3 regions of the Anaerostipes hadrus ATCC 29173 genome follow, and region 2 is predicted to be linked to each of the others. Evidence: predicted binding sites of a transcription regulator. Region 2 holds the regulator's gene; each other region holds the start of a gene.
What was found. Region 2 encodes HrcA, which represses chaperone genes, less so after heat shock. Its sites were predicted from a motif close to TGTTAGCACTCNNNNNNNNNGAGTGCTAACA; they were not measured.

Region 1 (3,287 bases), 820 kb from region 2:
AGGTTCGCGGAACGATCCATTGGGTATCTGTACCAACTGCGAAAAAAGCAGAAATCCGTCTATATGAAAACATTGTAGATGAAGAAAAAGGTGTATATAATGAAGATGGAAGTATTAATGTGAATCCAAATTCACTGACTGTGATCAAGGAAGCATATGTAGAGCCTGAGTTAGAGAAATATGATAAGGAAGACAGTTTCCAGTTTATGAGAACAGGATATTTCTGTTTAGATTCCAAAGATTCTACAAAAGAACACATGGTATTTAATAGAATTGTAAGCTTAAAGAGTTCTTACAAACCAAATTAATCAAATTTGTCGTAACAGGCAAGATGTGATGAGAGAGAAGAGAGGAAAATTGATGAAGGTAATCGTGGTATCTCATGGAAGTTATGCAAGAGGACTTGTGGATACAGCACAGATGATCGCAGGGGAACAGGAAGACCTTGAGGCATTTGGGCTTGAACCAGAAGAATCAGTGGATACTTTGAGAGAGAAGATCAGAGAGAGTATTGAACAGACATCAGAAGGAGAAGAAGTCCTTATATTAACAGATCTGTTTTATGGAAGTCCGTTTAATACGGTCATTTCTTTAATGTCAGAATACGATCTCTACCACGTAACTGGAATCAATCTTCCGTTGATGATGGAAGTAGTTATGGGACGTTACGCGGGAAAGAGCGCACAAGAGGTGTGCAAAGATCTTCTTAAGGCAGCGCCAGAGACAGTGAAAGATGTGCGTGAATTATATAAGGAGGTAGAAGAATGAAAAACATTGTATTAGCGAGAGTTGATGACAGGCTCATACATACGGAGATTTTGACATTATGGGTGCCGGAAGTCAGAGCGAACAGGATCATTATTGTAGATGATGTTGTGGCGAAGGATAAATTCCGAAGCAAAGTGATCAAAGAGATGGCGCCCCAAGGCCTTATAATTCATGTATATGGGATCGATCGTGCAACGGAGAAATTAAAAGAAGCCCCATCCTTTGATGGAGAGCGGGTGATCGTAATTGCAGAATCCCCACTGGTATTTGAAGAATTGATCAAACGAGGAATCAAGATCAATCAGCTTAATATCGGAGGTATGGGAATTCGTGGAGAACGTAAAGCAGTTGCAAGAAGAGTTGCGTGTGATGCCATGGAGATGGAAGCTATTCATGAACTGATCAAAAAACATGTACATGTATATTTCCAGACTGTTCCAACAAGAAGTTCAGAAGAAGCAAAAAAATACATCAAAGAATAAGTAAAATACCAAAGAATGCAATCTCAGTTTATGGATTTTTTATAAAAAGGGGGTTGCATTTTTTTTGTCTGGTGTTATACTAAAGAACATAGAGTTAGCACTCGATATAAGCGAGTGCTAACAAAAGATAAAAAGAACAATAATTCTAATATATTTAGGAGGTAATATCATTATGAAGTTAACACCATTAGGAGATAGAGTTGTATTAAAACAGCTGGAAGCAGAAACAACAACTAAGTCAGGAATCGTCCTTACAACAGCAACACAGGAAAAACCACAGGAAGCAGAAGTTGTTGCAGTTGGACCTGGAACAGAAGATGTGAAGATGGAAGTTTCTGTAGGACAGAAAGTTATTTATTCTAAATATGCAGGAACAGAAGTAAAATTAGAAGATGAAGAATATATCATCGTAAAACAGAATGATATTTTAGCAGTTGTAGAATAGTTTTATTATAATACACAATTATTTAATTTCATTAAAAAATTTAGTCGGAGGTAATGAAGATCATGGCAAAAGAGATTAAATACGGAATTGAAGCAAGAAAAGCACTGGAAGCAGGAGTTAACCAGTTAGCAGATACAGTAAGAGTTACAATCGGACCAAAAGGACGCAACGTTGTATTAGACAAATCTTTTGGTGCACCACTGATCACAAATGACGGTGTAACGATCGCAAAAGAAATCGAATTAGAAGATCCATTTGAGAATATGGGAGCTCAGGTAGTCAAAGAAGTAGCAACTAAGACAAATGATGTTGCTGGAGATGGTACAACAACAGCTACAGTTCTTGCACAGGCAATGATCAACGAAGGAATGAAAAACTTAGCAGCAGGAGCAAACCCAATCATTCTTCGTAAAGGAATGAAGAAAGCGACAGAAGCAGCTGTTGAAGCAATTGCTGAGATGAGTAGCAAAGTTACAGGAAGAGATCAGATCGCGAAAGTAGCAGCAATCTCTGCAGCAGACGAAGAAGTTGGAGAATTAGTAGCAGATGCTATGGAAAAGGTATCTAACGACGGAGTTATCACGATCGAAGAATCTAAAACAATGAAAACAGAATTAGATTTAGTAGAAGGAATGCAGTTTGATCGTGGATATTTATCAGCATATTTCTCAACAGATATGGAAAAAATGGTTGCTGAATTAGATGATCCATATATTCTGATCACAGACAAGAAGATCACTAATATTCAGGAAATCCTTCCATTATTAGAGCAGATTGTACAGAGTGGTAAGAAATTACTGATCATTGCTGAAGATATCGAAGGTGAAGCATTAACAACACTGATCGTTAACAAATTACGTGGAACATTCTCTGTATGTGCAGTGAAAGCACCTGGATATGGAGACAGAAGAAAAGCAATGCTTGAAGATATCGCTATCTTAACAGGTGGTACAGTGATCTCTGAAGAAGTTGGTCTGGAATTAAAAGACGCAACATTAGATCAGTTAGGACGTGCAAAATCTGTCAAAGTTGAAAAAGAAAACACAGTCATCGTAGACGGTGAAGGAGATAAAGATGCAATCCAGGCACGTCTTGGACAGATCAAAGCACAGATCGAAGAAACAACATCTGAATTCGACAAAGAAAAATTACAGGAAAGATTAGCTAAATTATCTGGTGGAGTTGCAGTGATCCGTGTTGGAGCAGCAACAGAAACAGAGATGAAAGAAAGCAAATTACGTCTGGAAGATGCCTTAGCAGCAACAAAAGCAGCAGTAGAAGAAGGAATCATCTTCGGTGGAGGATCTGCTTATATCCATGCATCTAAGAAAGCAGCTGAGAAAGTAGCAGACTTAGAAGGAGACGAAAAGACAGGAGCAAACATCATCCTCAAAGCATTAGAAGCACCATTATTCCAGATCGCAGTCAATGCAGGTCTTGAAGGAGCTGTGATCGTCAATAAAGTAAAAGAAGCAGAAATCGGAAAAGGATTCGATGCATTACATGGAGAATACGTAGACATGGTAGAAAAAGGAATCATCGATCCAGCCAAAGTAACAAGAAGCGCATTACAGAATGCAACATCCGTAGCT
Region 2 (3,287 bases):
GGGACGGTTACATTTGAGGGAAGTACAAAGTATGTTGCAACGGATGCATTTATGAATTCCACAGGAATAAAACTTGTATATAAGAAAGGGATCAAGGAAGCGCAAACAGAATTATCTTATGACTATATTATAGCCAGAAAGAATGGAAATAATAAAGTTCGTACAACGTGGCAGCCAGTATCAGGAGCTAATGGTTATCAGTTAAAATTCAGTACTGACAAGAAATTTAAAAAAGTATTGAAAACAGTAATGGTCAAGAAAAATGTGTCAAATGCTACAACATATGTAAAGAATAAGAAGAAAACCCTCTATATTAAAGTTCGCCCATATCAGACAATTAATAAGAAGAACGTTTACGGAAGATGGTCTTATCTGCAGTTATAGTAAGAAAAATGAAAAGAAGTATTTAAACAAAGAAGCGCTAGATTGGTATTTTGCCAAAACTAGCGTTTCTTTTTGTGAAGATTATCTATGCATGATGAGAAATTTAAATCAAATTGATTTAGAATATGCTCACTGTAGGAATCGGTCTGGTTGATGTGGGAAAAAGCAGATTGAATTTTTTTGAATTCTTTGGCAGAAGCAGTCTTAAAGCATGCGATTAAAAAGAATAAAAACAAAATAGAAAAGCCAATTCTTAATTTTAAAAAAGACCAGTATGTTGGTGATTGGTTTTCTTGCTCATTTATATAGGAAGAAAAATCATTACCAGAATTTAATTTTCGATATGTATCATTAAGTCGAGTTTGTTCTATATGAAAATCCGTATTTTTATGCATGAAAAGTACCTCCTTTTGTACATTCTATTCAGAGAAGAAAAAAACTGAACAAATTTTCAAAAAAATTGAAAGAAAAGGTTGACATTAAAATGCGAAAGTGCTACTTTAAATATAGATGTTAGCACTCGATATAAATGAGTGCTAATAACAGGAGGCGAAGATATGGAGTTAAATGATCGTAAGAAGTTAATATTGAAAGCGATTATCGCCAATTACCTTGAAACTGGTGAGCCGGTAGGATCAAGAACCATTGCCAAACATCCTGAGTTGAATTTAAGCTCAGCAACGATCCGTAATGAGATGGCAGATCTGGAAGATATGGGATATATCTTACAGCCTCATACATCCGCAGGAAGAATTCCTTCCGACACAGGTTATCGTTTTTATGTAGATCAGCTGATGACGGAACGTGACAGCGAACACGAAGAGAAACAGGCATTGATTCAGAGAGTTGATAAGATGGAAGTCTTATTAAAACAGGTTGCCAATGCATTGGCAAACAGCACGAATTATGCAACGATGGTTTCTTCCCCACATTATCAGAATGTAACACTGAAATTTGTGCAGCTGTCTCAGGTGGATCACGAACATCTGCTTGCAGTGATCGTTACACAAGGCAATATCGTAAAGAACAAGATGATCCAGGTAGAAGAACCGCTTTCGAATGAAGATGTTCTGAAATTGAATGTATTGTTGAATACATTTTTACAAGGATTATCATTACAAGATATCAACCTTGCACTGATCCAGACGATGAGAGAGCAGGCAGGGATCAGACAGGATGTGTTAGAACGGATTCTTGAAGAGATTGCCAAAGCGATCCATGATGCAGATCATATGGAAATCTACACAGGAGGAGCGACCAATATCTTAAAATATCCGGAGCTTGGGAATCCGGATACGGCAACAGAACTTCTTGATACATTAGTTGAGAAGAAGGCACTGACGAAACTGGTTGATTCTACTTTGGAATCAGATTCTGATAATCATACAGGGATCCAGGTTTATATCGGAGAAGAATCTCCGGTTAAGAATATGAAGGACTGTAGTATCGTAACTGCAACATATGAGCTTGCAGAAGGAGGTACAGGTACCGTTGGTATCATCGGACCGAAGAGAATGGATTACAAGAAAGTTGTTAAGACTTTAAAGAACCTCACTGAAGAATTAGATGATATTTTTAAAGACAAATCTTAAGAAAGGAAGTGATGTGATGAGTAAGAAAAACGAAAACATCAACGAAGAAGTAAAGAACGCAGAAGAGACTGCTGAAGATATAAAAGATACAGAAACAAAAGAGGAAGCTTCCAAAGAAACAGAAGAGACAAAGGAAGCAGCCGCTGATGACAAGATTGCAGAATTAGAAGCGTCCGTAGCTGACTGGAAAGACAAATATCAGAGACTGATGGCTGAATTTGAGAACGCAAGAAAGCGTACAGCAAAGGAAGCTACACAGCGTTATGATATGGGAGCAATGGGAGTTTTAGAAAAACTTCTTCCAGTTATTGATAACTTCGAGAGAGGCTTAGAAGCCGTATCCGAAGAAGAGAAAGACTCCGCATTCGTTAAAGGAATCGAACAGATCTATAAACAGTTTGTCGCTGTAATGGAAGATGTGGGAGTAACACCAATGGATGCACAAGGAAAAGAATTCGATGCAAATCTTCATAACGCAGTGATGCATGTCGAAGATGATGAGTTCGGTGAGAACATCGTTGCAGAAGAATTACAGAAAGGTTACATGTACAAAGAAAATGTACTGCGCCATAGTATGGTAAAAGTAGCTAACTAATATTTATATTATATATAGAATAAGAAGAAATCTTAGGAGGACATAGATCATGGGTAAAATTATTGGTATTGACTTAGGAACAACAAACAGTTGTGTAGCAGTTATGGAAGGTGGAAAACCAACCGTTATTACAAATGCAGAAGGTATGAGAACAACACCATCTGTAGTAGCATTTACAAAGACAGGAGAACGTGTGATCGGTGAACCTGCAAAACGTCAGGCAGTTACAAACGCTGAGAAGACAATCGCTTCTATCAAACGTCATATGGGAACAGATTACAAAGTTCAGATCGATGACAAAGCATACTCTCCACAGGAAATTTCAGCAATGATCTTACAGAAATTAAAATCAGATGCTGAAAACTACTTAGGAGAGAAAGTAACAGAAGCAGTTATCACTGTTCCAGCTTACTTTAATGATGCTCAGCGTCAGGCAACAAAAGATGCTGGTAAGATTGCAGGACTTGATGTAAAACGTATCATCAACGAGCCAACAGCAGCAGCTTTATCTTATGGACTTGATAATGAAGAAGAACAGAAGATCATGGTATATGACTTAGGTGGTGGTACATTCGACGTATCTATCATCGAGATCGGTGATGGTGTCATCGAAGTATTATCAACAGCAGGAGATAACAAATTAGGTGGAGATGACTTTGATAACGTTATCACACAGTATATGTTAGATGAATTCAAGAAACAGGAAGGTGTTGACT
Region 3 (3,287 bases), 730 kb from region 2:
CTTCAGATAAAGTGATGATAGAAGAAATCTTTGCATCTTTTAATTTTTCAACGTGAACTTCAAGGTTTTCTTTGTTTAAAGTCTTTCTAAACAGGTCAGTTAAAGAAGTCTTGATTTCATCTAATTCTTTTTCATCTACATCTTCTTTAAGGGCATCTTCGACATCCGCATCGATACGTTTAAATTTGATATGCTGATTCTGCTGTTCGATCTGTGTGATAAATGCAGAATCAATGTTATGATTTAAAATGACAGCATCCATATCCTGTTCTTTGAACATATTGATATACTGGCTTTGCTGAACTTCATCTGTGATATAGTATAAAGTTGTCACATCATCATCGTTTGCAGGAGCTGGAACCAGGTCGCTTAATGTTACATATTTATGTTCCATATTCTTAAATAAGATGTAATCTTTGATCTTATCTGCGAATTTCTGGTCACGGATGAATCCAAATTTGATAAATGGACTGATATCATCCCAGTATTTTTCATAAGATTCACGGTCTGTCTTGCACATACCAGTTAACTTATCAGCAACTTTCTTTGTGATGTAATCAGAAATTTTCTTCACGAATCCATCGTTCTGAAGAGCACTTCTTGATACGTTCAGTGGAAGGTCAGGACAATCGATCACACCTTTTAATAACATTAAGAATTCAGGAATGACTTCTTTGATGTTATCGGCGATAAATACCTGATTGTTATATAATTTAATTGTTCCTTCGATAGAATCATATTCTGTATTGATCTGAGGGAAGTAAAGGATACCTTTTAAGTTAAATGGGTAATCCATGTTTAGGTGGATCCAGAATAATGGTTCTTTAAAGTCATGGAAGACTTTGTGATAGAAGTTTTTGTATTCTTCATCAGTACATTCATTTGGACGTTTATTCCAAAGAGGATGTGTATCACTTAAAGAAACAGGCCGTTTATTGATCTTAACAAGATCTTTTGCAGGGGAAACTTCTATAGTTTCTTTTGTACCGTCTTCGTTTTCTTTTTCTTCAGTTTTTGCATCTTCATGGATGTGTTCTACAACGACATCATCGTCTTTTACCTGATCTTCTGGGATTGTCTCAAATTCTTGTTCGGCACCTTCTACAGATAAGAAAATCTCTGTTGGCATGAAAGAACAGTATTTCTCGATGATCTCTCTTGCACGGTATTCATTTGCGAATTCTGTGCTTTCTTCATTTAAGAATAAAGTGATCTCTGTACCAACCGTTTCTTTTGTACCTGTTGCCATTGTGTATTCTGTACCACCATCACAAGTCCAGTGAACAGGTTCTGCTCCTTCTTTATAAGAAAGAGTGTCAATCGTAACTTCGTCCGCTACCATAAATGCAGAATAGAAACCAAGACCAAAATGTCCGATGATCTGGTCACCTTCTGTTTTGTCTTTGTACTGTTCTAAGAACTGAGTTGCACCAGAAAATGCAATCTGAGTGATGTATTTTTCAACTTCATCAGCAGTCATACCAAGACCAGTATCGATGAATTTTAAAGTTTTCTTCTCAGGATCAAGGATAACTTCAACTTTGTTTTTATGTCCTTCTGGGAAATTGTATTCTCCCATCATATCTAATTTCTTTAATTTTGTGATGGCATCACATCCGTTAGAGATTAATTCACGGAAGAAAATATCGTGATCGGAATAAAGCCATTTCTTAATGATTGGGAAAATATTATCGCTGTTAATGGAAAGAGTTCCCTTTGTTTCTGCCATAATTTGTACACTCCTTTATCTAAAAATATTATGATCTTAATCAAGTGTTCTATGCCAAATAGAACTTTTACAAAGAGTATTGTAGAACCAAAGTTGATAAAAGTCAAGTAAAAATTAGCACTCATGAAAAAAGAGTGCTAACAATTAACTGCCGGTGTTTTCTTTTTATATAAATACTAGTATAATAGAAAGAAAACAGTAAAAAACAAAATCAGAAAGAGACAGCCAATGAACAAAATAAACTACCAAAAACAATTAGATAAAGTAATCGAAAACTTAGGAGAAACCAAACCAACCCTATTACTCCACAGTTGCTGTGCGCCATGTAGCAGCTATGTCATGGAATATCTCTCCCAATATTTTGATATCACCATTGACTACTACAATCCAAATATCGACTCCAAAGAAGAGTATGAAAAAAGAGTCCACGAACAACAGCGTCTGGTCAGTGAAATGAATCTTCCTATTAAAGTGATCGATGCTGGATATGCCCCGCAGACTTTTTTTGATATGGCAAAGGGCTATGAACAGGAACCAGAAGGTGGTAAGAGATGTTATCGTTGTTACAAATTAAGATTGGATCAGGCGGCAAAACTTGCCCAAGAAGGTGGATATGATTATTTCACAACAACCCTTACGATTAGTCCATTAAAAAATGCTGCATGGCTGAATGAACTTGGACAGAAAGCAGGAGAATTAGCAGGAGTTAGATTTCTTCCATCTGATTTTAAAAAGAAAGGTGGTTATCAGAGATCTATTCAATTATCGAAAGAATATAATTTGTATCGTCAGAATTTCTGCGGATGTGTTTTTTCTAAAAGAGAGAGTGAAGAGCGGATGCATAAAGAAAAAAACATATAAAAATACAAAAAAGTACTTGCAACGACAAAAAATATATGATAAAATTTTTACAATTTGTAGAGAAATATTTCTGAAATAAAAAATAACTTGGGTATTGGAAGGACAAGATCGCTGAATTTCCAATACTTAGCTTTGTAATTTTTATTTTAGGGTATTTCTTTTTTTTATATAAAATCAAGGGTTTTGGCAAAACTCTTATTTTATAAATAGGAAGTTAGTTCTTCCTGACAAAATACAACCCTATGAAAGAGACTTTTTAGGAGGAAAAATTACATGAACGCATTTTTGATATTGGAAGACGGACACGTATTTGAGGGAAAAAGTTTTGGAGCCCAAAAAGAAGTGATCTGTGAAGTCGTATTTAATACTTCCATGACAGGCTATTTAGAAGTATTAACAGATCCTTCCTATCAGGGACAGGGAGTCGTAATGACTTACCCACTGATAGGAAATTATGGAGTATGTCTAGAGGACATCGAATCTGAAAAACCTTGGCACTCAGCCTTTATCGTAAGAGAAATCTCAAGAACTTCAAGCAACTTCAGAAGAGAAGAAGACTTAGAAGATTATCTGAAAGAACATGACATTCCAGGTATTTGTGGTGTTGACACAAGAGCTATCACAAAGATTTTAAGAGAACATGGATGCATGGGTGGAATGATCACCACAAATCCTGATTTCAATTTAGATGAAATCC

Region 1: a site for HrcA is predicted at 1,343-1,373, ahead of QUE18_RS09370 (co-chaperone GroES). Genes of this name have one in related genera too.
Region 3: a site for HrcA is predicted at 1,842-1,872, ahead of htpG (molecular chaperone HtpG). Genes of this name have one in related genera too.

Annotation. Positions count from the first base shown of each region.
Region 1 is NZ_AP028031.1:1,944,505-1,947,791, reverse strand. It holds gene QUE18_RS09385 (glutamine--tRNA ligase/YqeY domain fusion protein) at 1-308, shown strand, start outside; gene QUE18_RS09380 (PTS sugar transporter subunit IIA) at 337-768, shown strand; gene QUE18_RS09375 (PTS sugar transporter subunit IIB) at 765-1,250, shown strand; gene QUE18_RS09370 (co-chaperone GroES) at 1,423-1,695, shown strand; gene groL (chaperonin GroEL) at 1,758-3,287, shown strand, end outside.
Region 2 is NZ_AP028031.1:1,125,809-1,129,095, forward strand. It holds gene QUE18_RS05470 (leucine-rich repeat domain-containing protein) at 1-384, shown strand, start outside; gene QUE18_RS05475 (hypothetical protein) at 444-779, opposite strand; gene hrcA (heat-inducible transcriptional repressor HrcA) at 942-1,976, shown strand; gene grpE (nucleotide exchange factor GrpE) at 1,951-2,571, shown strand; gene dnaK (molecular chaperone DnaK) at 2,621-3,287, shown strand, end outside.
Region 3 is NZ_AP028031.1:1,852,891-1,856,177, reverse strand. It holds gene htpG (molecular chaperone HtpG) at 1-1,729, opposite strand, end outside; gene QUE18_RS08970 (epoxyqueuosine reductase QueH) at 1,958-2,590, shown strand; gene QUE18_RS08965 (carbamoyl phosphate synthase small subunit) at 2,864-3,287, shown strand, end outside.